3 regions of the Nonomuraea sp. NPDC050643 genome follow, and region 3 is predicted to be linked to each of the others. Evidence: riboswitches for the same ligand, from Rfam matches in the RefSeq annotation. Region 3 holds a riboswitch; each other region holds the start of a gene.
What was found. A riboswitch is a leader RNA that binds a small molecule or an ion and turns the genes downstream of it on or off. The one in region 3 is predicted to bind cyclic di-AMP.
Positions count from the first base shown of each region.

Region 1: linked by a shared signal. The riboswitch ahead of AB0I15_RS61870 (hypothetical protein) and the one ahead of AB0I15_RS30725 (C40 family peptidase) in region 3 are both predicted to bind cyclic di-AMP.
Region 2: linked by a shared signal. The riboswitch ahead of AB0I15_RS01935 (hypothetical protein) and the one ahead of AB0I15_RS30725 (C40 family peptidase) in region 3 are both predicted to bind cyclic di-AMP.

Region 1 is NZ_JBFAIM010000099.1:23,158-32,625, forward strand. Features, by position in the region: gene AB0I15_RS61835 (heavy metal translocating P-type ATPase) at 1-2,100, opposite strand, end outside; gene AB0I15_RS61840 (hypothetical protein) at 2,122-3,123, opposite strand; gene AB0I15_RS61845 (copper ion binding protein) at 3,120-3,329, opposite strand; gene AB0I15_RS61850 (metal-sensitive transcriptional regulator) at 3,355-3,636, opposite strand; gene AB0I15_RS61855 (hypothetical protein) at 4,269-4,748, shown strand; gene AB0I15_RS61860 (multicopper oxidase domain-containing protein) at 5,283-6,140, shown strand; gene AB0I15_RS61865 (multicopper oxidase domain-containing protein) at 6,109-6,807, shown strand; cyclic di-AMP (ydaO/yuaA leader) riboswitch at 7,016-7,155, shown strand; gene AB0I15_RS61870 (hypothetical protein) at 7,231-7,956, shown strand; gene AB0I15_RS61875 (F510_1955 family glycosylhydrolase) at 8,276-9,142, shown strand; gene AB0I15_RS61880 (hypothetical protein) at 9,237-9,468, shown strand, end outside.
Region 2 is NZ_JBFAIM010000001.1:427,121-436,588, forward strand. Features, by position in the region: gene AB0I15_RS01905 (TetR family transcriptional regulator) at 1-370, opposite strand, end outside; gene AB0I15_RS01910 (hypothetical protein) at 431-721, shown strand; gene AB0I15_RS01915 (VOC family protein) at 830-1,342, opposite strand; gene AB0I15_RS01920 (rod shape-determining protein) at 1,371-2,348, opposite strand; gene AB0I15_RS01925 (class I SAM-dependent methyltransferase) at 2,450-3,016, shown strand; gene AB0I15_RS01930 (DUF5302 domain-containing protein) at 3,084-3,284, shown strand; cyclic di-AMP (ydaO/yuaA leader) riboswitch at 3,445-3,578, shown strand; gene AB0I15_RS01935 (hypothetical protein) at 3,795-4,538, shown strand; gene AB0I15_RS01940 (alpha/beta fold hydrolase) at 4,575-5,420, shown strand; gene AB0I15_RS01945 (hypothetical protein) at 5,470-5,841, opposite strand; gene AB0I15_RS01950 (roadblock/LC7 domain-containing protein) at 5,872-6,270, opposite strand; gene AB0I15_RS01955 (hypothetical protein) at 6,300-7,202, opposite strand; gene AB0I15_RS01960 (roadblock/LC7 domain-containing protein) at 7,206-7,580, opposite strand; gene AB0I15_RS01965 (helix-turn-helix domain-containing protein) at 7,718-8,068, opposite strand; gene AB0I15_RS01970 (NAD(P)-dependent oxidoreductase) at 8,122-8,727, shown strand; gene AB0I15_RS01975 (DUF4032 domain-containing protein) at 8,734-9,468, opposite strand, start outside.
Region 3 is NZ_JBFAIM010000025.1:4,397-13,864, forward strand. Features, by position in the region: gene AB0I15_RS30710 (phosphotransferase family protein) at 1-592, opposite strand, end outside; gene AB0I15_RS30715 (NYN domain-containing protein) at 737-2,059, shown strand; gene AB0I15_RS30720 (NlpC/P60 family protein) at 2,143-3,117, shown strand; cyclic di-AMP (ydaO/yuaA leader) riboswitch at 3,571-3,733, shown strand; gene AB0I15_RS30725 (C40 family peptidase) at 3,807-4,328, shown strand; gene AB0I15_RS30730 (hypothetical protein) at 4,392-5,189, shown strand; gene AB0I15_RS30735 (M48 family metallopeptidase) at 5,201-6,595, shown strand; gene AB0I15_RS30740 (glycosyltransferase family 4 protein) at 6,604-7,689, shown strand; gene AB0I15_RS30745 (carbohydrate ABC transporter permease) at 7,686-8,603, opposite strand; gene AB0I15_RS30750 (sugar ABC transporter permease) at 8,600-9,468, opposite strand, start outside.

The sequences.
Region 1 (9,468 bases), on a different contig from region 3:
CACGTTGTAGGCGAACGCCCAGAACAGGTTGCCCTTGATCGTCGACAACGTGCGCCGGGACAACCGGATCGCGTCGGCCGCCACCCGCAGGTCACCGCGTACCAAGGTCAGGTCCGAAGCCTCGATGGCGGCGTCGGTGCCGGTGCCCATGGCCAGCCCGAGGTCGGCCTGGGCGAGCGCGGCGGCGTCGTTGACGCCGTCGCCGACCATGGCCACCACCTTGCCGTCGGCCTGCAACTTCTTGACCACGTCCACCTTGTCGGCGGGCAGTACTTCGGCGATGACCTCGTCGATGCCCACCTCGGCGGCGACGGTCTTGGCCACGGCCTCGTTGTCGCCGGTCAGCAGCACCGGCGACAACCCCAGGGCGCGGAGCTGGGCGATGGCCTCCCGGCTGGTCGGCTTCACCACGTCGGCCACCACCAGCACCGCCCGCGCCTGACCGTCCCAGCCCACCGCCACCGCCGTACGGCCGGCGGCCTGGGCCTCGTGCAGATCACGCTCCAGGTCGGCCGAGAGGTGCTGCGACCACTCTTCCAGCAGCCTGGGGCGTCCGACCAGCACGGCGTGCCCGTCCACGATGCCCTGCACGCCCAGGCCCTCGACGTTCGCGAAGTCCTCCACCGTGTCGTCCGAGGCGGCCGCGCGGGCGATGGCCTGGGCGATGGGGTGCTCGGAGGCGTGCTCCAGTGCGCCGGCCAGGCGCAGCACCTCTTCCTCGCTCTCGCCTTCGGCCACGTGCACCTTGACCAGGGTCATCTTGCCCTCGGTGACCGTGCCGGTCTTGTCCAGGACGACCGTGTTGATCTTCCGGGTGGACTCCAGCACCTCGGGCCCCTTGATCAGGATACCGAGCTGCGCGCCCCGGCCGGTGCCCACCAGCAACGCGGTCGGCGTGGCCAGGCCCAGCGCGCACGGGCAGGCGATGATCAGCACCGCCACCGCCGCCGTGAACGCCGCGCCAGCCCCGTCGCCGGTGCCGAGCCAGAAGCCGAGCGTGCCCAGCGCCAGCGCGATCACGATCGGCACGAAGATGCCGGAGATGCGATCGGCCAGCCGCTGCACCTGCGCCTTGCCGGTCTGGGCGTCCTCCACCAGCTTGGCCATCTGGGCGAGCTGGGTGTCGGAGCCGACCCGGGTGGTACGGACGACCAACCGGCCGCCCGCGTTCACCGTGGCACCGGTGACCGCGTCTCCCATCCCGACCTCGACCGGCACGGACTCGCCGGTCAGCATCGAGGCGTCCACCGCCGAGGAGCCCTCCTCGACCACGCCGTCGGTGGCGATCTTCTCGCCGGGCCGGACGATGAACCGGTCCCCCACCGCGAGCTGGTCGACGGGGACCCGCCGGCCGTCGGCCAGCTCCACGTCCTTGGCGCCCAGCTCCAGCAGCGCCCGCAAGGCGGCTCCCGCGCGGCGCTTGGAGCGGGCCTCGAAGTAGCGGCCGGCCAGGATGAACGCCGTCACCGCCGCGGCCGTCTCCAGGTAGATGTTGCCGGAGCCGTCGGTCCGCTCGATGGTGAACGCGAACGGGTGCGTCATCCCCGGCGTGCCGGCCGTACCGAAGAACAGCGCCCACAACGACCAGCCGAGCGCGGCCAGCGTGCCGACCGAGATCAGCGTGTCCATGGTGGCGGCGCCGTGGCGCAGGTTGGTCCAGGCCGCCTTGTGGAACGGCCAGCCCGCGTACGCCACCACCGGAGCGGCCAGCACCAGCGACAGCCACTGCCAATTGGTGAACTGCAACGGCGGAATCATCGCCATGGCCGCCACCGGCACCGACAGCACCACCGACGTGATGAGGCGCTGGCGCAGCGGCTGAAGTTCGTCCTGCGGCTCCTGCTCGGCCGCCTCCTCCGTCTTGGGCGGGGCGGGCAGCGCGGCCGAGTAGCCGGCCTTCTCCACCTCGGCGATCAACGCTTGTGCGTCGACGCCTTCGGGGAAGGTGACCTTGGCCTTCTCGGTGGCGTAGTTGACCGTCGCGGTCACGCCGTCCATCTTGTTCAGCTTGCGCTCGATGCGGTTCGCGCAGGAGGCGCAGGTCATGCCGCCGATCGAGAGCTCGACCGCGTTCGGCCGGTCATCGGTGATCTGGGACATCACCATTCTCCTTTCTCTCGGTCAGTGGCTGTGGCCGTCGTCGCCGTGCCGGGTCGGGCTCGGCGTGGGCTCGGATGTCGGGACCTGCGGCCGCTCGCCTGCGCTCAGGGTGAAGTCGGCGGTACGGACCTTGTCCCCGTGCTGGAAGTCTAGGAACAAACGATAGTCACCGGTGCTCGGCACCTCGGCGTAGAAGGTGATCTCGGGCCCTGGCCGGGTCTTGCCGTCGCCGGGCTCACCATCGGGGTGAACGTGCAGGTAGGCCAGGTCCCTCGCGCGCAACGCCACCAGGTGGCCGTAGGCACCGAGGTACGGCTGCAGGTCGGTGACCGGCTTGCCGTCCTTGCTCACCTTGAGGGTCAGCTTGCTGGACTGTCCGGGCGTCAATTCACCGTCGAGCGTGACCTCATAACCGTCCACCTTCGCCGTCCGGCTCACCTCGGACAGCGCCTTCGGCTCGTAGTCGCCCGCGACCAGAAGATCCGTGCCGAGCGTCAGACCGCTGCCACCCGCCGGTACGAAGTCGGCGAACGCCCGGTAGGCGCCCGGGTCGTTCAGCGTCAGCTTCACCGACCACACCCCGCCCCCGGCCTCGACCGGGTGCACATGCTGGAACGTGGCCAGATCACGCGAGGCCACGATGAAGTGCAGCTTCTTGTCGTGCTCGACCTGGAAATCGGTGACCGGCCTGCCATCGGCCCCGATCACCGTGAACCGGAAGTCGGTCGGCTCACCGGCCGTGATGGTGGTCAACGGGTTGAGGGTGTAACCGTTCTCGGACACTTGGAGCCCCCCAGGGGTATCGTCCTTCGCCTGTGCCTGCGCGGTGGCGTGTTCTCCGTGTCCCGCACTCGCGCTCGTGGTGGGCACGACAGTGGGCATGGCAGTGGGCATGACCATGGCGGCGTGGTCCTCGGCCGGGGGCGTCCCGACCGGCCCTACCGCCTTGCCCGCCCCCAGGGCTCCGCCGAAGACGACGGCCAGTCCCAGGACGTACGAGCCGAGCTTGACCGCGGTGTTCACTGGTTCGCCACTTCGTAACCGGCCTCTTCGACAGCGGCGACAATCTTCGCCGCGTCGATGGGGCCGTCACTGTCCACGGTCAGCAAGCCTGTCGCCAGGTCCACCTCGACGCTGGAGACGCCAGCCACTTCGCCGACCTCTTCCTTGACCGAGCTCACGCAGTGTCCGCAGGTCATGCCCTTGACGGTGTAGGTGGCGGTGCTCATATCGGTCTCTCCTTCAATCCGCGAGTCAGGAACGTACAAGCCTGGCGATGGCGTCGGACGCCTCTTTGATCTTGGCCTCGGCCTCCGGGCCGCCCTTGAGCGTGGCCTCGGCGACACAGTGGGCCAGGTGCTCTTCGAGCAGCGACAGGGAGAACGACTTCAGCGCGCTGGTCGCCGCCGACACCTGGGTCAGGATGTCGATGCAGTATTTGTCGTCCTCGACCATCCGCTGCAGACCCCGGATCTGCCCTTCGACGCGCCGCAACCGCAGCGCGTGGTCCTGCTTGGTGCCGCTGTATCCGGCCATGTCCACCCCTCCTCAGGTCGCTGCTCATGCCAACACCATACCCCCCTATGGTATTTCCGGCAACCAACGTCTTGGAGATCGACATGCCACACAAGATCAATGATTCGTCGTCTGCATCGCATCGCTGCCGATACACCGCGGCGATGCCCACCTCAGCACAGTCCGGCAGGTCACACGCAACAGCTCCATCGTTCGCAAGCGAGGGGCTTTCGTTGGACGGCGTGCGTCGCGTTGACTTTGAGACGACTTAGTCGCAAGCGTGGCGGACGTCTTCTGGCACGAGGCGTTCGGCCGCGACGCCGTGCTGTGGAGCCCGCCACACATGCTCGCGGTCTTCGGGACCATGGCACGGATCGTGGGTGTGCTGGCCGGAGACCGACCCGGCACTCCGTCGTGGCTGATCTCCGCTGCCGGAGGGCTGCTGCTCGGTAGCGCCCTGATTGCCGTGCTGGAGTTCGAGACCGACGTCCCGCAGTTCAACGAGGAGCTCTATCTGCCCGTGTTGCTGGTCAGCGCGCTGTTCACGCTGGCCATGTTCCGTCGGCTCCTTGACGGCCGCTTCGCCGTCACCCAGGCGCTCAGCTTGTACGTGCGTCGCCAAATGGGGGCTGCCCTAGGCCACCCTCGAAAGGGTGGCCGACGAGGCCGACATCTCCCGTGCGACCCTTCACCGCCGCGGTGTCAGCCGGGAGGCACTGATCGCCGCACTCGCCGCCCGCGCCGCCGACGAGTTCCGCACTGCCCTGTGGCCAGCGCTGACCAGCCCAGGCACGGCCGCCGAACGGCTCAGAGCGATGCTCGAGGCGATGTTTCAAACCGCCGACAGACACCTGGAACTGCTGACCGGGATGTACGTGGCGCATGGCGAGATGTTCCACCAGCCCGGCCCCGACGCCCTCACCGTCGACATCTTCGCGGCCCCCTTCGAGCGGTTGCTCCGCGACGGCGTGCTCGACGGCTCCCTCCGCGAGGTTCCTCCCACCGTCACCGCCACGGTGCTGTTCAACACTGCCGGCTGGGGCTATGTCCATCTGCGCGCCAGCCACGAGTGGCCGCCGGAGCGCACCAGGGAGGCCATCATCGACCTGGTCATGAACGGCCTGCTGCCGTAACGCGATCTACGACGCACCATAGGAGATATTCCGTATGCTCTGGTCATGAGGTCAACGGAGGCGGGACGGTCGGCGGGGGCGCTGCCGCGGCTGCTGCTCCTGGTCCTCCTCATGCTGGGCGTAGCGGCGATGCACACGCTCGGCCACCTCGACGGCCACGACGCGCCACAGCCATCGGCCACTGGCATGCTCCACGCGGAGAGCGCGCACTCTCCCGTGCCTGGCTCTGGATCCGGCGATGCGCCGGGTAAGGCACCTGACCCAGCGTCCGCCTGCTTGGCGATCATGGCCGCTCTCCTCGCCCTGGCACCGCTGGTCCCGCTTGTCGCCGGCCTGGCCTGCGCCTGGCTGCGATCGCATCCCGGATGGCCCGTACCACGGCGGCTTCGCGGCCCGCCTCCTCTGTCGCTCATCCTGACGCGCACGGTGGTGCTGCGGACGTAAGCGTTCTGACCCGGATCGCTGGGGCCGTCATGCCCAGCTACGTCCGGTCTTCGCCCGTCCGTCAGCGCAAACGTCAGCGAGGCAGCAACCATGTACCACATCAGTCGACGCGCCCTGCTCAGGGGCGGTCTCGGTCTCCTGGGCGGAGCCGCCCTCACCGGCTGCGACCAGAATCCCACGTCCTCTCCCGCCTTCATCGGCCCGAGGAGCGACCAGGTCCGCGCCGCCGAGCAGGCCCGCGGTCCCGGTGCGGTACGCGACTTCACCCTTGTGGCCGCCGAGAGCGAAGTAGAGCTCGGCGGCGTGACCGCACGAACCTGGGCCTACGACGGCCGCATCCCGGGCAGGCCCATCCGGGTGAAGGCGGGCGAGGTGATCCGTGCCCGGCTGTCCAACACTCTGCCCAAAGACACCACCGTCCACTGGCACGGGCTGGCGCTCCGCAACGACGCCGATGGCGTGCCCGGCGTCACCCAGCGGCCTGTCGCATCCGGAGCCACATACGTCTACGAGTTCACCGCCCCGGACCCGGGCACCTACTGGTTCCACCCGCACACTGGCACCCAGCTCGACCGCGGGCTCTACGCCCCACTGATCGTGGAGGACCCGAACGAGCCGCTGACGTACGACGACGAGTGGGTCGTCGTACTCGACGACTGGCTGGACGGGGTCACCGGCACGCCGGACGAAGTGCTGGCCGAGTTGTCCGGCGGCATGGGCGGCATGGATCACGGTGGTATGACCGGTATGACCGAGATGACCCCCAGCCCAACGCCTGGGACAAGCAAGCACATGCTCATGGGCGCCACCAGCCTGCTGCTCGGCGGGGACGCGGGCGACGTACGCTATCCGCACTTCCTGCTGAACGGGCGGATCGCCACCGCACCGGAGACCTTCCGCGCCGAGCCCGGCGCGGTTGCGCATCCGGATCATCAACGCGGGCGGTGACACCGCCTTCCGCGTGGCGCTGGCCGGACATCGAATGACCATCACCCACACCGATGGCTTCGCCGTACAGCCGATCGATACCGAAGCACTGCTGATCGGCATGGGCGAGCGCTACGACGTGCTGGTCACTCTCAAAGACGGCGTCTTCCCGCTGGTCGCTCTCGCCGAGGGCAAGAAAGCCGTGGCCCGCGGCCTGATCAGGACCAGCCGGTCAGCATCGGCGCCCAAGGCCGGCCTGCGTCCGCACGAACTGGAGGGCGGCGTCCTCCGCTACGCCAAGCTCCGCCCGGCCGAGGCCGTACGGCTCGCGCCCAAGAACCCCGACCGCACCATCAAGCTGGAGCTCACCGGAAGCATGATGACCTACGACTGGGGGATCAACGGCAAGAAGTACGACCCGAAGATCATCTCAGCGATTCGGGCAGGAGAACGGGTCCGCCTGTCGTTCGTCAACCGCACGACAATGTGGCACCCGATGCACCTGCACGGCCACACCTTCGCCCTGGCCGAGGCCGGCATCCGCAAGGACACCGCCATCGTCCTTCCGAACACCAGGCTGGACGTGGACTTCGACGCCGACAACCCCGGCCTGTGGATGATCCACTGCCACAACGTCTACCACGGCGAATCCGGCATGATGACCTTGCTCGGCTACCGGCAAACCTGACGCAACCCCCACCCCTCGGGTTCAGCGAAGACAAGCGATGCAGATGCACACTCGATTCAACTATCTCTGATAGCAGAGTGGCCGTCGTGCTGGATCTCGTCTCCCAGACCCTCTACTCGGGAGACGAGATCCTGGAGGCATACCTCTCCGCGCGAAACCACCGCGTTCGCCGACAGCACCTACTATGGTTCCTCGTAGTGCGGTTCCCGCAGCCGCCGAGCCGAGTCCCGGTCCCCTGGCCGGGAGCCGGAGACCCACGATGCAGGGGTGAATCGGCGACCTTCGTCGTCGTAGGGCGACTCCCGCCCGAACCCGTCAGCTAACCCGGCAGGCAGAAGGAGAGGAGCCCTATGTGGCGGGTCGTCCCCCCACGCCATTCCGTCGCATCCGGTATCCGCTGGGGCCCTGCTGGTCACCCTGGCCATGGGCGCGAGCATCGGCGCAGAAGCGCTCGCGGCCCCTGAACCCGGCGCCAAAGAGCTGCGCAGGCAGCTCTCCGAACAGCAGAAGGAGCTCGACGCGCTGATCGGCGACTACAACGCCAAGCGTGTCTCGCTCGTGACCGCCAGGAAGTCCGAGCAGGCGGCGCGGGCGCGGCTGCGAGCGGCGCAGAGAAGATACGAGCAGGCCCAGCAAGGCGTCCGAGAGCTGGCGACGCTGCGTTACCAGCAACCGGACCTGAATCTCGCGATATTCGCGGCGGGAGCCGACCCGAGCACCATCCTCAGACGTGCGGCCATCTTGGAGCAGCTCGCCGCCGAGGAGACGGCGCTCGTAGCGGGCTTCACCAAGGTACGCGACAACATCACCCCGCGGATGCGGAACGTACGCAACCTGATCCGGCAGCGCTTCGCCCTGTCCTACGGCGTCGGCTGCTACCGCGGCGTCAATGACGGCGGGGAGCATCCCCTCGGCCGCGCGTGCGACTTCATGGTGAGCTCCGGCGGCGCGATGCCCTCGCCTGAGCAGGCAAGGCTGGGTGATGAGATCTCTGAGTGGGTGATCGAAAACGCGCAGCGGCTCGGCATCATGTACGTGATCTACAGGCAACGCATCTGGCACGTCCGTACGGGGGCGTGGAAGTACATGAGCGACCGGGGCGGTGTCACGGCCAACCACTACGACCACCCACACATCTCGGTCTATTAGGAAGGGCGTGATGGAGGGAGCACTCCAAGACCCGGCGACGACACCGAGCCGGGCCCGGCAACTCCATCACGCCGCCGCGCTGCTCTCTTGTAACAGCCAAGCTCACACCGGCAGCACCGACCAGGGGCCGGCGAGCATTCGTGCTGTTTCTGGGCCCGCGATGCCGGGATGACCCCGGCAGTGCGGATCTCGTGACGCCGCTCGATCCCCGAGACGAGCCGGCCGCGGCCCAGTTCTCTCACGATGGACTGATCGGCCATCGTCGGCCGGAGCCATTCTCGACGACGAGCTACTATATTAGCTAGTAGAATCTGTGACTATGCGCAATACACGGCTTCGTGCCACAGCCGCGGCGCTGGCCGTCCTGGCGCTTGTCGCGTCGGCGTGCGGACCATCACCATCCTCCTCAGCGCCCGGCCCTGATGATCCGGGAATCGGTCACATTCACGGGCTGGGCGTCGATCCAGCGGACGGCGCCCTCTATCTGGCGGGCCACTACGGCCTGTTCAAGGTCACATCGGTGGAGACCGCCCAGCGGGTGGCCGGACGTATCCAGGACCATATGGGCTTCACCGTGACCGGACCAGGGACGTTCCTGGCCAGCGGTCACCCCGGCGACCCGCAGGCCGCCAGTCCGCACCTGGGCCTCATCCGCAGCAGCGATGCCGGTCGCACGTGGGTCACCGTGTCTGAGGGCGGCGCCGCCGATTTTCACTCCCTGCAGCCTGCGGGAGACAAGCTGTACGCGTACGACAGCCAGACAAGGCAGGTAAGGGCGAGCGCAGACGGGGGCACTACCTGGATGCCCGGCACCGACGAAGACGCCATCGACCTGGCCGCGAACGCCGGCGAGCCGGATCGCCTCTACGCGACCACCCAGGGCGGACTGCGGGTCAGCACGGACGGCGGCACGAGTTTCGCGGGCGTCCAGGGCGCGCCGCTGCTCAGCCACGTCGACTCCCCTGCCAAGGGACTGCTGGTAGGTCCGGACACCGAGGGCCGACTACAGACGAGCCGGGACGAGGGACGTACCTGGCAAGCCGGCGGGGCCCTGCCCGGACAGGCCACGGCGTTCGCCGCCGTCGATGGCAACCGGCTGCTCGCCACGACCGAGGACGGCACCGTCTACGAGTCCAGGAACGGCGGCGGCGACTTTACCGTCGTCTTCCGTTCCGCGGCCTCGTGATCGCTCTCCGTCCCAACCGCCGTCGTAGGCCCGGGGGCTTCATGAGCGTCCTGCGCTCGCCGGGAAGGTCCCTCCCGGCGCCCGGGTGGACGGCGTGGACATCGGCGCGCTGCCGCCCGAGTCAGCGCGCTCACCGGCCACATCGAGAACGTCTAACACATTGGCCTTCAGCCCGAGCGCACCGCTGCTGGCTTCCGCCGGAGAGGACACCCGGATCATCCTGTGGGACCCCACCCGGCTGCCGCTCGCCGAGCATACCGACTGGCTCAACGACGTGGGCTTCGCCCCCGACGGCCGCACCTTGGCCACCGCCGGCGACGACGGCG
Region 2 (9,468 bases), on a different contig from region 3:
CCGCGTCGAGGACCTTGGTGATCGGCGCCACCCTGGCCAGCACGGCGGACGTGCCGCGCACGTGGGCGCGCAGATGCTCCGCGGCGCTCGGCGTGGCCATCGCCGCCGCGAACCAGGGCCGGTCCATGGTGGCCAGCGGCTCGTCGTCGCCCGCGATCGTGACGTCCACCAGCTCCTTGAGCAGCGTGCGCTTGTTGCCGAAGACGAAGTAGATCGTCTGCACGGCCACCCCGGCGAGCTCGGCGACGTCCTGGAGGTTGGTGACGCCGTAGCCGTCGCGGACGAACAGCTCGCCGGCCGCCTTCAGGATGCGCCTCCGGGTCTCCTGGGCCTTCTGTGTCCGTTTGCTGACCCTCTTGACGTCGCTCATGGCTGTAGCTTAACTCTAGTTACGTTCACTAGAAGTCAACTCTAGATAAGGACTACAGCGATGGCCTTCATCCGTACCGTCCGCTTCACCGCCGACCCCGCCGACGCCGACCAGGTCCTCGCCCGGCGCGCCGCCCTGATCGCGGCGGTCCGCGCCGGCTTCCCCGGCCTGGCCGAGACCCGGCTCACCCGGATCGACGAGGGCACCTGGGCCGACCACTGGCGCTGGAACTCGCGCGCCGAGATGGACGCCGTGATCGCGGCCGGTCCGTCGCTGCCCGAGGCGAAGTCGGCGTTCGAGGTGGTCAAGGACGCGAGCGTCGAGCTCGGAGAGCTCGTCGACGAGCGCTGACCGCACCCGGGCCCGGCGGGGGAGGCGCCGGGCCCACCAAGCCGGACGTCCCGAAGCCGGGCCCACCGAAGCCGGGCCCACCGAAGCCGGGCCCGTCGAACGGGCCGGTCAGGGGCGCCAGCGCCGTAGCCCCGTGTCCCGTTCGTACGGCTGCGCGTCCGGATACGTCAGCAACTCCACGGTCCCGCCCCACGGCGTCCGGCAGTAGGCGAACCGGTTGCGCTCACCCGCCTCGGGCCCAGGCAGCGGCACCGGATCGGCCAGCCGGGTCCCGCCCGCGTCGGCGACCCGCCGCAGCGCCGTGTCCAGGTCGTCCACGTACAGGGCCACGTGCTGCCACCCCAGATCGCACGGGATGACCGCCCCGGCCTGCCGCGGCCCGCTGAACTCGAACAACTCGATCCCGGGCCCGTTCGGCAGCCGCAGCATGCGCACCGCCACCTCCGCCGTGCCCTGCGGCACCCCGAGCCGCCGCTCGGTCGCCCAGCCCCCTCTGGGGCCCTTGCCGCGGGGCAGGGTGTCGTAGAGGACCTCGGCCCCGAACGCGCGGGCGAAGAACACCGTCGCCGCCTCGAGGTCGGGCACCGTCACCCCGATGTGGTCGATGCCGCGGACCGTCATGGGCCACCTCCAGTCGTGGGCGGGTCCGTCATGAGTGCCACTCCCTGAGCCGACCGGCCAGCCCCCGGTCGTCCACGCACCGGCCCAGCCCGAGCGCCACGGAGTCCATCGGGCGTTCGGCCCGGCGTACCGGCATGTGCAGCGCCGCGCGCAGCCGCCGCTCGAGGCCGCGCAGCAGCGCGCCGCCGCCGACCAGCACCGCGCCCCGCTCGCCGAGATCGGCGGTGAGCTCGGCCGGGCAGCGCGCCACGGTCTCCACCGCCTCGCTCACGACGGCCTCGATCGGCCGGTCGGCGGCCTCGTCGATCGAGCGGACGGGCAGCGGCAGCGCGCACGACCGGCCGCTGTCGGGGTCGCGCGCCATCACCACCACCTGGCCGTGGACGTCGGTCCGCCGCTTGGCCGACTCGGCCTCGGCCTCGTCGAGCAGCAGCCCGTGCTCGCGTTCGACCAGGCGGATGAGGGACATGTTGACGGCGTGCCCCCCGAAGGGCACCGCCCCGTACGCGACCACGGTCCCGCGCGAGAGCACCGCGATCCGGGCGGAGTCGCGCCCGACGTCGATCACCATGCTGCCGGGGCAGTCCCTGACCGGCAGCCCGGCGCCCATCGCCGCCGCCAGCGCGTGCGGGATCAGCACGATCCCCCTGGCCTCGGCCTCGAACGCGATGTCGTGCAGCGCGGTCCGGTCGATCGGGGTGGAGTCGTTGGGCAGCGCCATGACGATGCGCGGCCGGAAGAACGGATGCCGGTGCACCTTGCGCAGGAAGTGCTTGATCATGCGCTGGGCGAGCTCGGTGTCGGCCGGCAGGCCGCCGCTCACGGGCCAGCGCGTCTGACCGTCACCGTCGCGCGCCGCCTCGGCGCCGTACCGGATGACCTTGCCCGTACGGTCGTCGAGCGTTACCGCCGACGGCTCGTCGAGCACGATTCCCTTACGCCTGACGTAGATCCGGGTGCTCGCCGCACCGAGATCCATCGCCAGGTCACGACCCAGGAGACTCATCGGCGGACCGGGGGCTCGACCATCATGTTCCGCTGTATTTCCCGAGCCGCTCCAACACAACACCAGGAGAATGGAACGGATCCACCGCGTAAGGTACAGCCGTGCTCGACTACGACCTCGAGGCCGAACGTTACGACGAGACCCGCGGCGGGCTCGCGCGCGCCACCGCCGCCGCGGAGGCCGTGCGCGCGCTGATCCCCGGCGGCACGCTGCTCGACGTCGCGTGCGGCACCGGGCTGGTAACCCGCGAGCTGGCCGGCCGGGGCCTGCGGGTGCTCGGCGTCGACGCCTCGGCGGGCATGGCGCGCGTCGCCGCCGGCCGGATACGCGTGGCGCTCGGCGACAGCCGCAGGCTGCCGGTACGCGACGGATCGGTCGACGCGGTCACCACGATCTGGCTGCTGCACCTGCTCGACGACGCCCGCCCGGTGATCGCCGAGGCCGCCCGCGTGCTGCGGCCGGGCGGCGTCTACGTCACGACCGTCGACAAACGCGCCGCGCACGGCCCCGGCGGCCGGCCCGACCCGCCCGACCGGGCCGCCCTGGTCGTCGCGGCGGCGGCCGGGCACGGCCTGCGAGCTGCGGGGGAGGCCGAGTTCGTGGGGCACGGGCAGGGGCGTTCCGGCCCCGATCCGGTGTTCCGCCTCCTGGCGTTCGGCCGGGTCTGAGGCCGGTTTCGCGTCATAAGCGGGGTCATGCGAAGCTGTGATTGTCCCCAACACCATGGAGGTCCTCATGGCGGAATCACCGGAGCCGGAAGTCAGCGAAACTCCCGAGGACGAGCTGAAGCGCAAGTTCCGCGAAGCACTGGAGCGTAAGCGCAACCAGCACGCGGACTCGGGCGCGGGTGGCAGGGGCGTCGACCCATCGAAGATCCACGGGGCGCACGGTCCGGCTGCGAGTAAGAGATCATTCAGGCGCAAGAGCGGCGGCTGAGGCTGGAATTCACGGGGGTACGGCATGCCGTGCCCCCTCTTGCTTTACCTATATAGGTAGATCTTCTACTCTTTGATACGAAAAGTTTGCGTTTGTCCGATTCGGTAGTTAGAGTGAACGCCATTACCAGCCGGTGACCTAGTCCTTACCCAAGAAGGACAGCCGGTTGGCGCCGAATCCCGAAGCTCGGGAACCGGGGAACCACCTCACTGGGGTGAATCCGGCCACGTGCCGGTAGGGCATCTCCACGCCCGAACCCGTCAGCTAACCCGGTAGGCGTGATGGAGAGGACACTTTACTTAATGGACCACCGCGTCGTACCCCCAGACAACGCCGTGCCGGCCGCCGCCCGCTGAGCGGCCCCCTTCCCAAGGCTTGTTCTTGCGCTCCACATAGCACTGTTGGGCGTTCTGCCCTGCTATGCCCCCACCTTTTCGGAGCGCAATTCCCCTGTCCCCCCGTGAAGGGCTTTAACTTTTCATGTCTTGTTCTGGCCTGCGTGCCCTCGCCATGCTTACCGCCTCCACCGTCGGTGCGCTGACCATCGCCGGGACGGCCGCCCACGCCGACTCCGACACTGACGAGAAGATCCTGCTCAAGGGCTCCACCACCGCGTCGTACTTCTGGGACGACTCCTCCGGCCGCGCCGGGGACACGGGCCTGCCCGCCAGTGGCAAGCCCATGCAGAAGGGCCTGGCCGCCAGCCCGAGCTGGCCGCTGCTGACCGAGGGCTACGTGGTCTACAAGGGCAAGAAGATGCCCTTCTTCGTCGGTGACCGCGGCCCCGGAGTCCCCTCCAACCGCGGCATCATGCTGGACCTCGACGCCAAGACCTTCGCCGACCTGACGGGCGGCTCCTTCAACTCCAGCACGCTGGGCGTGGACGGCGTCGGCGGCCAGGGCCACATCAAGGTCGACTACGTCATCACCAAGTGGGGCGACGGCGTGGGCAAGAAGAACTATCCGGTCGCCTTCTCCACCGGCGCCTGGTCCAAGCGGGACAACAACCCGGCCAAGCCCCCGCAGATCCTGGCCGAGGAGAAGCCTGCGGAAGAGAGCGCTCCGCAGGGTGGCGGCATCGCCATCGAGGCTCCCGCCCAGGACGGCGGCGGGGTCACCGAAGCGGCCGCTCCCCAGGGCGAGCCCCAGGAGGCGAGCGTGGTGGGCGGCGCGCTCATGGCCGGCGCCCTCGCCATGGCGGGCGGCGGCGCGGTGCTCGGCGGCGAGCGCCTGCGCAGGCTCGTCAAGCGCTGACTTTACGAGGCCGGACTAGAATGCCATTCTAGTTCCGTGACCACCCGCGTAGCCGTCAACGGCATCGAAATCGCCTACGAGAGCTTCGGCTCGCCCACAGGGCGGCCCCTGCTCCTCATCATGGGGCTCGGCGCACAGCTCATCCACTGGGACGAACGGCTCTGCGAGCTCCTGGCGGAGCAGGGACACCACGTCGTACGGTTCGACAACCGCGACACGGGCCTGTCCACGCACCTCCACGACCACGGTGTTCCCTCGACGGGATCGCCGTCGCCGTACCTGCTGGACGACCTGGCCGACGACACCGCCGGGCTCATGGACGCCCTCGGCTGGAGCTCGGCCCACGTGGTCGGCGCGTCGATGGGCGGGATGATCGCCCAGACGCTGGCCATCCGGCACCCGGCGCGGCTGCTGACGCTGACCTCCATCATGTCCACGCCGGGCCCGGCGATCGCGCCGCCCGCGGAGGCCGCCGCCACGGTCCTCATGACCAGGCCCCCGGCCGACCGCGAGGCCGTGCTGGCGCAGGCCGTGCGGACGTGGTCGGTCATCGGCTCGCCGGGCTACGAGCTGGACCGGGAGAAGATCGTCATGATGGCCGGGCTGGCCTTCGACCGCTGTTTCGACCCGGCGGGCACCGCCCGGCAACTGGCCGCCATCATGGCGTCGGGAGACCGTACGGAGGCGCTGGCCGGCGTACGCGTGCCCACGCTGGTGCTGCACGGTGAGGCGGACCTGCTCGTCCCGCTCGCGGGCGGCCAGGCGACGGCGGCGGCCATTCCGGGGGCCCGGCTGGTGACGTATCCGGGGATGGGCCACGACCTGCCCGCGGCGCTCTGGCCCGACATCGTCGCGGAGATCACGAAGCTGACCGGCGCGTGAGCATGGCGACGGCCCGCGACCGGGCGGGCACGGGCCGTCGCGGGCCTGGTCAGACCTCCAGTTTCTCCTCGATGGCGCGCATCTGGTGCCGGGCCATCGCCAGGTTCGCGCGTCCGCGGTCGAGCGCCAGGTAGAGGAACAACCCCTTGCCACCGCGCCCCGAGATGGGACGGATGATGTGGTATTGCCCGCTCAGCGTGATCAGGATGTCCTCGATGCTGTCCTTGAGACCCAGCGAGTCCATCGTGCGGAGTTTGGCCTTGACCACCTCCGTGTTACCGGCCGCGGCGACCTGGAGATCCAGGTCTTTGGAGCCGCCGAGCGTGCCCAGTGCCATGCCGCTGCCATGATCGACGACGGCCGCGCCCACCGCGCCGTCGATCGCCAGCATCTCCTTGAGAGAGACGTCCATGCCTGCCATGTTTCTTCCTCCCTTTCTGCCTGGAACGGTTCAGTGCTTGCGTGCTGCGACGGCGGCCACTCCGGCAGCCGTCTTCCTGCCCTCCAGCCGCAGCAGCCCGACGTTCGCGCCGGGTCCGGCCAGGACCGTGAGGACGATGGTGGGGCCGGCGGCGTAGAAGGCCACGAAACCGGCGGTGCCGGAGATGAGGGTCTCCTCGAACGCTCCCTGGCCGGTGATGATCAGCATCCGCCTGCTCATCGCGAGCAGCGCCGCCGACAGCGCCGCGGCCTGCTCGGCGGAGTCTCCCGCGGCCTCTCCCGCCGCGTCCTCCCCGAAGTCGCAGGCGATCTGCAGGCCGTCCACGGTGCAGGCGACGCTTCCGTTCACGCCCGGGGTGCGCTCGCGCAGGAGCGCCATCTCCTCCAGAACCTCTTGCCGTAACTCCACCCGTGGCCTCCTCCTGAGTGAGGGGAACCTCACGACAGCTCCTCGAGCGCCTTCTTCAGCCGCATCAGCAGCGCCAGGTCGGTTGGATCACCCGTTATGGGCGGGCCCAGCGGCAGGGCCGGCGCCCCGGGATCGTGGGGCGGCCGCGCGTGCGCCGGTTGCCGCGCCCGCACCGGCAGGCCGCCCTGCGGGTCGTCGTCCGGAGCCTTCCGGCGCTTCGGCAGGCCGCTCGGGGGCTCGTCGTCGGGAGCCTTCCGGCCGTCCGCGCGCCGGTCCGGGGCCCGTCCCGGCTCCGGCGCGGCGAGCAGCCCGGAGGCCGTCAGCCGCCGGACGGCCAGCAACACCGAGTAGCCGGACCGGCCCATCAGCCTGGCCAGCTCCAGCGGGGTCGCCTTGTGGTCGGCCCTGACGATGACCTCCCACTGGATCCGGCTCAGCGTCACCCCGTGACCCGGCAGCCGGGGCACCGGTCGTACCGGGAGGGTGTCCACGTCGGCGGACGGCCAGATCTGGGCGAGCTGCGCCCGCCGCCGCGCGCACTCCCGCACCAGGCCCGACACGTCGAAGAACCACTGATCGCCCAGCCAGTGCCGCTCCCCGGGGCGGAACTTGGGCCGTGTCCCGCTCAACGGCAGCAGGAAGAAGGCCGCGTCCAGGACCACGCCGAGCACCGCGTACTGCAGCTCGCCCTGGGTGACGGGCCCCTCGGCGAGCAGCCGCGCGCAGCCGCCGTCGGCCGGCAGGCCGCGCAGCGCCGACTCGCTCATCACGCCCCTGGCCGCGAGCAGGCGTTCGACGCCCGGCGTCTGGGCGCACTCCATGTACGTCACGCGCCCGTCGGACAGGAAGATCGTGCCGGTCCTGCCGAGCCGGAGCGCCCCGGTGGAACGCTCGCGGGCGAGCCCGGCCAGGAGGGTGTCGAGCCTGCTCATGGGTCACGTCGTCAGGCGGCTGGAGATGGAGCTCAGGCGGTGGCGTGCCAGAGCCAGATTGGATCGTTCCAGGTCAAGGCGTACGTAGATGACCAGCGGCCCCTCGAACACCGTCTCCAGCAGCCTGAGCAGATGGTGGCCCTTGTCCGTGGTGACGAGCATGTCGTCGATGCGGACGACGTCGCCCGGACACGTGCGGGCCAGGCCGTCGGTGGTGGCGCGCAGCGCCTCCGTGAGCGCGGCGGCGGAGCGGTCGGCGTCCACACCCGACGCGCTGCTGAAGGCCACCGCCATGCCGCTGGTGTGGTCGACCAGCATGGCGTCCAGTGCCCCGGGTATGGACATGACCTCCGCCAGGCAGGTGTCGATTCCGAGCACGTGACCTCCCTCGCCGTGGTGGGAACGAGGAAAGCGTAGGGGTACGGAATCGCGGCTTCATCAGGCGAAGCGCCGGCGTGGCACTTTTATACGGCTACGTCGTAGAAAACCATCACCGTTACGAATAACTGTACGATTTATGAGAATTTCTCGCGGCAACGAAGAATTTCCCCGACATTCCGCTCCGCCCACGAGGCCACCACGGAGACCGGCTCGTGCAGCGAGCGCCCGAGCTCGGTCAGCGTGTACTCCACCCGCGGCGGCACCTCCGCGAACACCTCCCGCGTCAGCAGCCCGTCCTGCTCCATGGCCCGCAGCGTCTGCGTCAGCACCTTGGGCGTGACCCCGCCGATCCGCGTCCTGAGCTGCGTGAAGCGCATGGGCCCGCCGACGAGGCAGAGCAGCACCAGCACCGACCATTTGTCGCCGATCCGATCAAGAACCACCCTGGTCGGGCAGTTCGGGTCGAAGACGTCGCCGGTATCCATGAGGTACTTATAGCACGATGAAGTAACCAGTATCAAAGAGATACTGTTGCACCATGAAGATCCTTCTCTTTGGCGCGACCGGCATGGTCGGCCAGCGCATCGCCGCCGAACTGAGCTCCCGCGGCCACGACGTGACCGGTGTCAGCCGCCGGGGCGGCCCCGTCAAGGGGGACGTGCGCGACACCGCCACACTGGCCGAGGGCCACGACGTCGTCATCTCCGCCATCGCACCGCCGCGCGACGGCACCGAGCCCGAGGGCCCCTTCCTCGACGCCAACCGCGCCCTCGTCGAGGGGGTGCGCGCGGCCGGCGTGCGGCGGCTGATCGTCGTCGGCGGCGCGGGCAGCCTGGAGGTGGCTCCCGGCCTCGACCTGGTCGACACGCCCGACTTCCCGGAGATCTACAAGAAGGAGTCGCTGGCGGGGCGCTCGGCGCTGCGTCTCTACCGTGAGGTCGAGGACCTCGACTGGACGTTCGTCTCCCCGGCGGCGGAGATCGCGCCGGGGGAGCGCACCGGGGTCTTCCGGGTCGGCGGCGACACGCTGCTGGCCGACTCCGAGGGCCGCAGCTTCATCACGGCCGAGGACTACGCGGTCGCGATCGCCGACGAGGTGGAGAAGGGCGCCCACCCGCGTCAGCGCATCACGGTGGCCTACTGAAGGCGTCTACTGATCGGGCTCGTCGGGGAGCAGGGCCCGCTCGTCGGGCTTGTGTACGAGGATGTTGTCCACGTACGACTTCACCGCCGTGGACAGCCCGACGTCGGAGCCCTCCTCCTCTGACAGGTACCAGCGGTGGTCGAGGATCTCGTGGAAGAGCTGCGCCGGCTCCAGCTTGCCGCGCATCCCGGCGGGAATGGCCTCGACCGTCGGCTGGAACACCTCCGCCAGCCACCGGTGCGCCACGATGGCCTCGTCCTCGTGCCGCAGCCCCTTGGCCACCCGGAACCCGTCGAGGTCGTTGAGCAGCCGCCTGGCCTGGTTCTCCTCGACGTCGAGCCCGGTCAGCCGGAGCAGCCGGCGCTGGTGGTGCCCGGCGTCCACGACCTTGGGCCGCACGATCAGCCGGCCGGTGCCGACCTTGCGCCGCACCATCATCTCGGCGACGTCGAAGCCGAGCAGGTTGAGCCGCCTGATGCGCTGCTCCACCCGGTGCCAGTCCACCTCTTCGATGATCTCGCTCTGCGTGATCTCGTCCCACAGGCGGTGGTAGCGGGAGACGACGTCCTCGGCGGTCTCCATGGGGTCGATCGACGGGTGCAGCAGCCCGCCGGCCTCCAGGTCGAGCATCTCGCCGAAGATGTTCGTGTGCGCGGCGTCGATGTCGCCGAGCCGCTGCCCCTCGCTGATCATCGGATGCATCTCGCCGGTCTCGGCGTCCACCAGGTACGCGGCGAACGC
Region 3 (9,468 bases):
GGCGCTCGCCGTGCGCCCACGTGTAGTACGCCCGCTGGGCCTCGACGTGCGCGCGCAGCCCGGGCGCGCCGAACGGGGCCAGCTCCCGCGCCGTGAACGCGGTCTGGTGCAGCGCGGCCACGACCCCCACGCTCGCGTCCTGCAGCCGCCGCTGGTCCTCGGGGGCCGCGTCGTGCAGCCAGCCCCCGAACGTGTACGGCATCACGTCCGCCGGCACCTCGCCCTCGGCCCGCTCCATGACGAAGAACGGCGTGCCGAGCGGTTTCGGGTCCGGTTCGAACCAGAGGGCCCGCGGCGCTGGGATTCCAGCTTTTTCCCTGGCCAGCCGCATGATCTCGAACTGGGCGCGCAGGTCGTACGAGGGAAATACCGGAACGGCTTCCACTGCCGGTGCCAGCCTGGCTACGCAGCGCTTTTCCCCCTCACCCCAGGTCGCGGTGAAGAACAGGGTCTCACTTGACATGCCGTTCTCCGACGGTCTGGACATCTCGGACACCGCCGCGTCCTCGCCGACCCTGCCGCGGAGCCAGGCCGTGGCACACTCGCGTAGTTCTTCCAGGTCACGTGTGGAGGTGCGCATCTGCTCGGTCACGGTGGACCTCCCGGGTGAACGGCCGTCCTGGGACAGTCGTATACCCCCTAGCAAGCGCTTGTCCATATCAGGGTGGCCGTTACGGACAGGTACGCGGCAGCCGTACCCTTGTCTGAAAGGGCATGTCACGAAGGGACGAGTGGGATGAGTTCAGCGGGTGAAGGCCTGTCTCGCCCGCTTCCCGAGCAGGTGCGGCTCAACGTCGTCGACCTGGCGTCACAGGTCCTCGGGACGATGCCCGCTGTCTCCATACCGGCGCCCCTGCGGGGGATCGCCAAGTTCGACCCGCGCAAGCGCGCCAAGCTGGGCGGCGCCCCCATCGCCGCGCAGCTCGAGAACGACAAGAAGTTCCGTGAGCTGGTCGCCGAGTCGGTGGCCGCCGGCTGGCCGGAGCTGGTCGCCTCGCTGGCCGAGGGCAACGTGCCGCCCGCCGCCGATCCCGTGCTGGTGGCCGCCGCAGCCTACCTCACCCGGCCGCCGGGCTGGGCGGAGATGATCGAGGCCGCCCGTGCGGATCTGGAGCAGTCGGCCCAGGTCGCCGAGGGCTCCGAGCGCGAGGAGGCGGTCGCGCGGCTGCGCGAGCAGCTCGCCGGCCAGAAGAGCGCCGCCAAGGAGGAGTCCGACCGGCTGCGCGAGCAGATCAAGGCGGCCCGGGTGGAGAACTCCGATCTGCGCCGCAAGCTGCACGACGCCCGCGAGCGCGCCAAGGCGGCGGTCCGGCGGTCCGAGGAGATGGAGCAGGCGGCGGAGGAGGCCAAGTCGGCCGCCTCGGTCGCGGGCAGCGCCGGCGAGTCGGAGCTGCGGCGGCTGCGCGAGCGGCTGGCCGACGTCGAAAAGCAGCTCGAGGCCTCGCGCCGGGCCGCCCGCGAGGGCAGGAGCATCGAGGACGCCCGCATCCGTGTGCTGCTCGACGCGCTGCAGGACGCCTCGGCCGGGCTGCGCCGCGAGCTGGCCCTGCCCACCACGATCAGCCGCCCGGCCGACTCGGTCGCCGCGATCACCGGCGAGCGCCCCGGCGTGCGCCAGGTGCCCGCCCGCGCCCTGGCCGACGACGACCCGCAACTGCTCGACCAGCTCCTGGCGCTGCCGCAGGTGCACCTGATCATCGACGGCTACAACGTCACCAAGACCGGCTACGGCACGATGACCCTGGCCGACCAGCGCAACCGGCTGATGACCGGGCTCGGCGGGCTGGTCGCGCAGACCAGGATCGAGGTGACCGTGGTGTTCGACGGCGCCGAGCTGAACGCTCCCGTGCAGGTCGTGGCGCCGCGCGGGGTGCGGGTCCTCTTCAGCGCGCCCGGGGAGATCGCCGACGATCTCATCCGCCAGCTCGTCCGCGCCGAGCCGCCCGGCCGGGCCATGGCCGTGGTGTCGTCGGACCGCGAGGTGGCCGAGTCCGTCAGGCGGATGGGAGCCAGACCCGTTCCGTCTGGTTTGCTGCTGCGCAGACTAGGTCGGGCATAAATTACGAATTGGTTGATTAGGTGCCCCTCACCCGCCACTTCTGTACTATTTCGCCCCAGATGTTATCCCTGGGAGGCGACGCAGTGAGGTATGGCCGGGTGCCGATGGTCGCGGGAATCGCGTTCGGTCTGGTGCTGTCCCCTATGGGAGCCGCCGTCGCTGATCCCCAACCCACGGTGCGGCAGGCCAAGGCCAAGCTCGACAAGCTCAACGACAAGGCCGACAAGGTCGTCGACCGGTACAACACGGCGACCGAGCGCTTCAAGACGGCCAAGAGCGCCTACACGAAGCTGAACGACGGCTACAAGCGCAAGCTGCAGACCGTCGCGACCCTGCGCTCCCAGTTGGTCGGGATGGCCGTCGACACCTACAAGGTGGGCGGTGACGTCACCTCCATGCCGGGGCTGATGGGCTCGGACAACCCCGGGAGCTTTCTCGCGGGCATGGCCCTGGCCGGGCAGCTCTCGCAGGAGCGCAGCCAGAAGCTGGCGGCCTTCGACCGCGAGAACCGCGGGCTGAAGCTCGAGCGGGACAAGGCGGAGAAGGCCCTGACCGAGGCCGACCGGGAACGCGACGCGGTGGAGAAGGAGCGCGCGGAGGTCCGCAAGCTGATCGCCCAGCAGAGGAAGCTCCTGGACAAGCTGGGCGCCTTCAACCCCGGCAACCCGAACAGCGTCGGCATCAAGTACACGGGTCCGGCGTCGGGCAGTGCGGCGGCGGTGCTGCGGTTCGCGTACGCGCAGGTGGGCAAGCCGTACATCTTCGGTGGCACGGGGCCGCGCGGCTTCGACTGCTCGGGCCTCACCCAGGCCGCCTGGCGGGCCGCGGGGGTGTCGCTGCCGCGTACGACCTGGCAGCAGTGGTCGTGGGGCGCCGCCCGCAAGGTCTCGCTCGAGGCGCTGCAGCCTGGAGATCTCATCTTCAGCGAAGGCCTGGGGCACGTCAGTATCTACGCGGGCAACGGCCAGATCGTTCACGCGCCGCAGACGGGCGACGTCGTCAAGGTGGTCAACCTCTCGGCCTACGGCCGCAATCTGGTGGGGGCCATCCGCCCGTAGCCCTCGCGGGTGACCGGCTGCGCCGGCGGCTTTTCGGCCGCCGCCGTGGCCGGTTTTCGGTTCCCGCGCACGGATACCTTTTTCTACGATTTCCCATCGTAGAAAAGCGCAGGGGAATAGGGAGCGCTCCCAGTGATGCGGATCACGTTTTTGATGCGGCGAATGTGATGAACGCGACATTTGTTACCTGACAAGCGGGTGCGAGCAGAAGTGTGAGCAGGGTCACATTTCGATAACGGAACCTGGTGTTCCAGCAGGGGTTTCGAATTTGACCGACCTCTCTATCTGATCTTTACAAACTGACTCACCCTTTGCCGATCCTTGACCTTTCGGCGTAGCTTCTGGCGTCGTCGCGGTGAACAAGCCATGTCGCCGCGAACCCGCATCGGTCCCTCCCGATGTGAGACAGATAAAGATCCGCTGGTCGCCGCCCATATCCCCATTGCGTCATCAGGCGGCGGCCTGCCGAATCCGTGCAGCCAGGAGCACGGAACCGGGGACCCAGCGATCCCAATTCCCCAGGGATCAGGGGTGAATCGGCGCGCACATCGCGCCGTAGGGCGACTTCCAGGCCCGAATCCGTCAGCTAACCCGGTAGGCGTTCGTGGAAGACACAAGGAGAAATCCTGTCTACCTCCCTGCATAACCCCCGTCTGTCCCGCCTTGCCCTGAGTGGCGTAGCACTGACGATGACCGTGACGGCCGGAGGTCTGATCCTCCATGCCCCCACGGCTCGGGCGGCGACGACGAGCGACTCGGCCTCCACGTCGGTCAAGGCGGCGAGTACCGCCAAGACGGCGAGGTCGGCCACGGCGGCTCAGAGGAGAGCAGCCAAGGTCGCTCGGCAGCAAGCGAAGGCCCGAAAGGCCGTCGCCGTGGCCAAGAACCAGATCGGTGACCCGTATCGGTACGGAGGCACCGGCCCCGGTTCGTTCGACTGCTCCGGTCTCGTCCAGTTCGCCTGGAAGAAGGCCGGGGTGAAGCTCCCGCGTGTGGCGAGCAGCCAGTTCGCCCGCACCAGGAACAAGATCTCGTGGCGCAATCTCAAGCCAGGAGACCTGATGTTCTTCAGCGGGCTCGGCCACGTGGGCATGTACGTCGGCAAGGGCAAGATGATCCATTCGCCTCGGACAGGCGAACGGGTGCGCATCGACAAGCTGGGCGGATGGCGTCGAACGTCGTTCGTTGGCGCGGTTCGTCCCGGCGTGTGAGGAAGCCCCGCCCGGAACCCTCCGGGCGGGGCTCTTTTCATTCCTCGACTAGCATCTGGGCTCGTGTCAGAGCAGGTGGGCCGGCGAGCCGCGATAGCCGCTCTCCTGCTCCTCGCCCTCGCCCCGGCCAGTTCCCCGCTCCCCGGGCCGCCGAGCCTGTGGCGCGATGGTGAGACCGTACGCCGTGGCGTACGGTCGGTCGTCGTCGGGCACCACACCGCGGCCCGTACGCTGGACGAGCTGGCCCTGCGGGCCGACAGGGCCGGGCTCCGGGTCTCGGCCGTGCTCGGTGAGCCGGTGCGCCCCCTGGTGATCGTGCCCGCCTCCACCGCAGAGGCCGCCGCGCTCGCCCGGGTGGGGCGGGTCGACGGGCTGGCCGCGGTGGCCGACGGCGGGCGGGTGATCGTCGTGCCGGAGTTCTTCGCCCGGCTCAACCCCGTCGGCAAGGACGTCGTCCTCACCCACGAGCTGACCCACGTCGCGGCCGGCACGGACCGGCTGCCGGTCTGGCTCTACGAGGGATTCGCCGACTACGTCGGCTACCGGGACGCCGGACTGCCCGTGACGACGGCCGCCGCCGAGCTCGCGGCCGAAGTGCGGGCCGGGCGGCTTCCGAGCGCTTTGCCCGGACCTGCGGCTTTCGCGGCCGACGGGCGTGACCCCGCACGGCTGGCGCGGGCGTACCAAGAGGCCTGGCTGGCGTGTCGCTTCCTCGCTGACCGGTTCGGTGAGGGGACCCTGGTGGGGCTCTACCGTGATGCCCAGGCGGCCGGCGTCGATCAGGCACTCGCCTCGCTGGGACTCTCCGTCGCCACGCTGACGGCACGGTGGCGCGCATACGTGCGGGATCAGCTCGGATGAAGGGGAGGCAGATGAGCGAACGACTGGACGCGGACGACGCGTCACCGGCCGGTGAGACGGCGGGCACCGACCACGCCGGGGGCACCGCCACGAAGGCCACAGGAGCGGCCACAGGAGCGGCAGAGGGGAACAGCGGGGAGGTGGACACGGAAACGGAGGCCCAGGGGAGCGGCCGTCTGAGGCGGGAGGCCGCCATCGCGCTGGTGCTGCTCGGCCTCGTGATCATGGCCGTGGCGATGTTCAGCACGCCGTGGGAGGTGCTCGTCGGCGGCCCGCCCGACCCGGCGCGCGACTTCAGCGCCGCCGAGGTCGCCAGGGCGCAGGCCTTCGACGCGGCCACGACGCTGCCGAGCTATCTCTCGCTCTCGCTCACGCTGGTCTTCGCCGGCGTGCTCGTGGCCACGCCCTTCGGCGCGCGGCTGCTGGGCCGCCTGAAGGGCCCGTGGTGGCTCCGGGTGATCCTCGGCGTGCTCGCGATCACCGCGATCGTCGAGGTGATCAGGTGGCCGCTCGGCATGTGGTTCGAGATGATCCTGCGCGACTACGGCCTGTCCATCCAGGACTGGGCGGGCTGGGCCGGCGACCGGCTGAAGAACCTGGGCGTGGAGGTGTTCCTGCTCGCCGTCATGCTGCTCGCCCTCGTGGCGCTGGCCCGCAGGTTCCGGCGCTGGTGGATCCCCGCCGCGGTGGGCGCGTTCGCGCTGACGCTGGTGGCGTCGTTCGTGTACCCGGTGGTGATCGAGCCGCTGTTCAACGACTTCACCTCGATGCAGCAGGGCTCGCTGCGCACGAACCTGCTGGAGATGGCCGAGCGTGACGGCGTGCCGGTCGAGGACGTGCTGGTCGCCGACGCCTCACGCCGGACGACGGCGCTGAACGCGTACGTGTCCGGCTTCGGCGCCACGCGCCGCATCGTCGTCTACGACACACTGCTCAAGGCCCCGCAGGCCGAGGTCGAGCTGGTCGTGGCGCACGAGCTGGGCCACGCCAAGTACGACGACGTCCTCTACGGCACGCTGGTCGGCGGCCTGGGCGCGGCGCTGGGCGCCATCCTGCTGTTCCTGGTGTTCGGCCTGGTACGGCGGCGCACAGGCGTCGGCTCGGTGGCCGACCCCCGGGCGGTCGGCGCGATCATGGGCCTGATGACGATCGGCTCGCTGATCATGGGCCCGATCCAGAACGTGATCAGCCGGCACATCGAGGCCAGGGCCGACGTGCACGCGCTCGACCTGACCCAGGATCCGGCCACGTTCATCGCGATGCAGAAACGCCTGGCAGTGACCAATATTTCCGACTTGTCGCCGGATGCGGTGGAATATGTGCTCTATGCCTCCCATCCCTCCGGTCCCGAGCGCATCGCCATGGCCCGCGCCTGGGCGCGGCTGAACGGCGCCCCTCTGCCGTGACAACCGCCGTGACCAGCGTGGTCATCGTCACCAACGACTTCCCGCCCCGCCCGGGCGGCATCCAGTCGTTCGTGCACGGGCTCGCGCTGCGCACGCCGGGGGTGGCCGTCTACGCCTCCTCCTGGCCGGGTTGCGAGGAGTTCGACCGGCGTCAGCCGTACCGGATCGTGCGGCATCCGGCGCGTCTCATGCTGCCCACCCCGGCCGTCGCGCGGGCGGCGGCCGGGCTGGTGGCCGAGCAGCGCGCGGAGACCGTCGTGTTCGGCGCGGCGGCCCCGCTCGGCCTCCTCGCCCCGCGCCTGCGCCGGGCGGGGGCACGGCGCGTGGTGATGCTCACCCACGGCCACGAGGCGTCGTGGGCGAGCGCGCCGGGCTTCCGCTCCGTGCTGCGCAGGATCGGCGAGCACGCCGACGTGGTCACGTATCTGGGGGAGTACACGCGCCAGCGGCTGGTCGCGGCCGTCCCGCCGGACAAGCTCGTACGCCTCGCGCCCGGCGTGGACACCTCACAGTTCCACCCCGGGGCGGCCAAGGCCGAGCTGGGCCTGTCCGGGCGCCCGGTCGTCGTCTGCGTCTCGCGCCTGGTGCCGCGCAAGGGCCAGGACCGGCTCATCAGGGCCTGGCCGCAGGTGCTGCGCGCGGTGCCGGAGGCGGTGCTGCTGCTGGTGGGCGGCGGTCCCCACCGGGGGGCGCTGGAGCGGCTGGCGGGCGGGCGGGAGTCGATCAGGTTCACCGGCACGGTGCCGGCGGCGAGCCTGCCCGGCTACTACGCGGCGGCGGACGTGTTCGCGATGCCGTGCCGTACCCGGTGGAAGGGGGTGGACGTGGAGGGCCTCGGGATCGTGTTCCTGGAGGCGTCCGCGACCGGGCTGCCGGTGGTGGCGGGCGCGTCGGGCGGCGCGCCCGACGCGGTGCGGCAGGGCGAGACCGGGCTGGTCGTGAACGGCGAGGAGCCGGGCGAGATCGCGTCGGCCGTCGTCGAGCTGCTCACCGACCCCGAAAAGGCGCGCAAGATGGGCGCCGCGGGCCGCGACTGGATCGCCCGCGAATGGGCGTGGGACCAGGTCGCGGCCCGCTTTCACGACCTCCTCTAGCCTTTGGTCGCGCCCAGCGTGAGCCCGGCCACGAACTGCTTGTGCAGGAGCTGGAAGACGATCAGCGTCGGCAGCGCCACCAGCACCGAACCGGCGGCCAGCAGGTTGTAGTCGGTGAAGAACTGTCCGCGCAGGTTGTTCAGCGCCGAGGTGACCGGCAGCTTGTCGCCCGACGACATCAGCACCAGGGCCCACAGGAAGTCGTTGTACATGAACGTGAACTCCAGCGTGCCCAGCGCCCCCAGCACCGGCCGGCACAACGGCAGCGTCAGCCGCCAGTAACGCTTCCACACCCCCGCCCCGTCCACGAGCGCCGACTCGGAGATCTCCTCGGGGATCGTGCGCATGAAGTTCGCCATCACGAACACGCAGAAACCGAACTGGAACGCCACGTGGACGAGGATCAGCCCGAGGTAGGAGTCGTAGAGCGCCTGCGAGTCCGACAGCCACGCGGGCAGCGGAATCAGCGTGTAGACGGTGTAGAGCGGGGTGATGAGCACCTGCGGCGGCAGCAGGTTGCCCGCCGTGAACACGATCAGCAGCGCCTTGCGCCCCGGGATGCGCAGCCGGGCGATCGCGAACGCGGTGAACGACGCCAGGAACAGCGTGATCAGCACGCCGGGGATGACGATGATCAACGTGTTCAGATAGTAGTGCGGCATCTCGGCCTGACTCCACGCCTGGGCGTAGTAGTCGAGCGTGAGGTTCTCGGGCAGCGAGAAGTACCCCAGACGGGCGGTCTCCTCGTACGGCCGCAGCGACGCGTACACGGCCAGCCCGAGCGGCAGCAGCCACCCCAGCCCCACCACCACGAGGAAGGCGTTCAGCAGGATCCGCAGCGGTCGGACCGGGGGCCGCGCGCGCGTGCGGCCTGACCGGGCCGGGGGCGCGTCGGCGGGCGCGGTCAGGGTCATCGCTCCTCCCTGAACATCTGCGACAGGTACGTGACGATGAACCCCAGGGTGATCACCAGCAGGATCACCGCGATCGCCGACCCGAACCCGATCCGGCTGGCCTCGCCCACGATGTTCTCGGTGACCAGCACGGACAGCAGTTCGAGCCCGTTCCTGCCCTTGTTGATGGCGTAGACGATGTCGAACGCCCGCAGCGCCTCGATCACCGTGATCACCAGCACGATCACGTTGACCGGCCGCATCGTCGGGAACACCACGCGGAAGAACGCCTGCCGCTCACTGGCCCCGTCGATCGCCGCCGCCTCCTTCAGCGCCGGATCGACCGCCTTCAGCCCGGCCAGGTAGATGACCATGACATAGCCGACGTGCCGCCACCCGGCCGCGACCATGACCACCCAGATGTTGATGGAGCTGTCACCGAGCCAGTCCACGGTCAGCCCGGTCACGGCGTTCAGCACGCCGTAGTCGGAGGAGTAGACGAGCTGCGCGATGAAGCCGACCACGGCCAGCGAGAGCACGACCGGCATGTACAGGGCGCTCTGGTAGACGCGCGACAACCGCAGCCGCCGGTCCAGCAGCACCGCGCAGAACAGCCCGAACGGCGTCGCGACCAGCCCGAGGAAGCCCAGCCACAGCAGGTTGTTGCGGACGGCCGACCAGAACGGCGGATACTCGGCCGCCAGGTCGTGGAAGTTCCGCCCGCCCACCCACTCGATGGGCCCGATCCCGTTCCAGTCGGTCCCGGAGAGCCCGATGGAGGCCAGCGTGGGCCCCCAGATGAGGCCCACGTTGACAACGATGGCCACCCCCAGCCCGATGACCAGCACGGTCACGTCGCGGGCGGAGTAGCGACGGGTCTTGACGG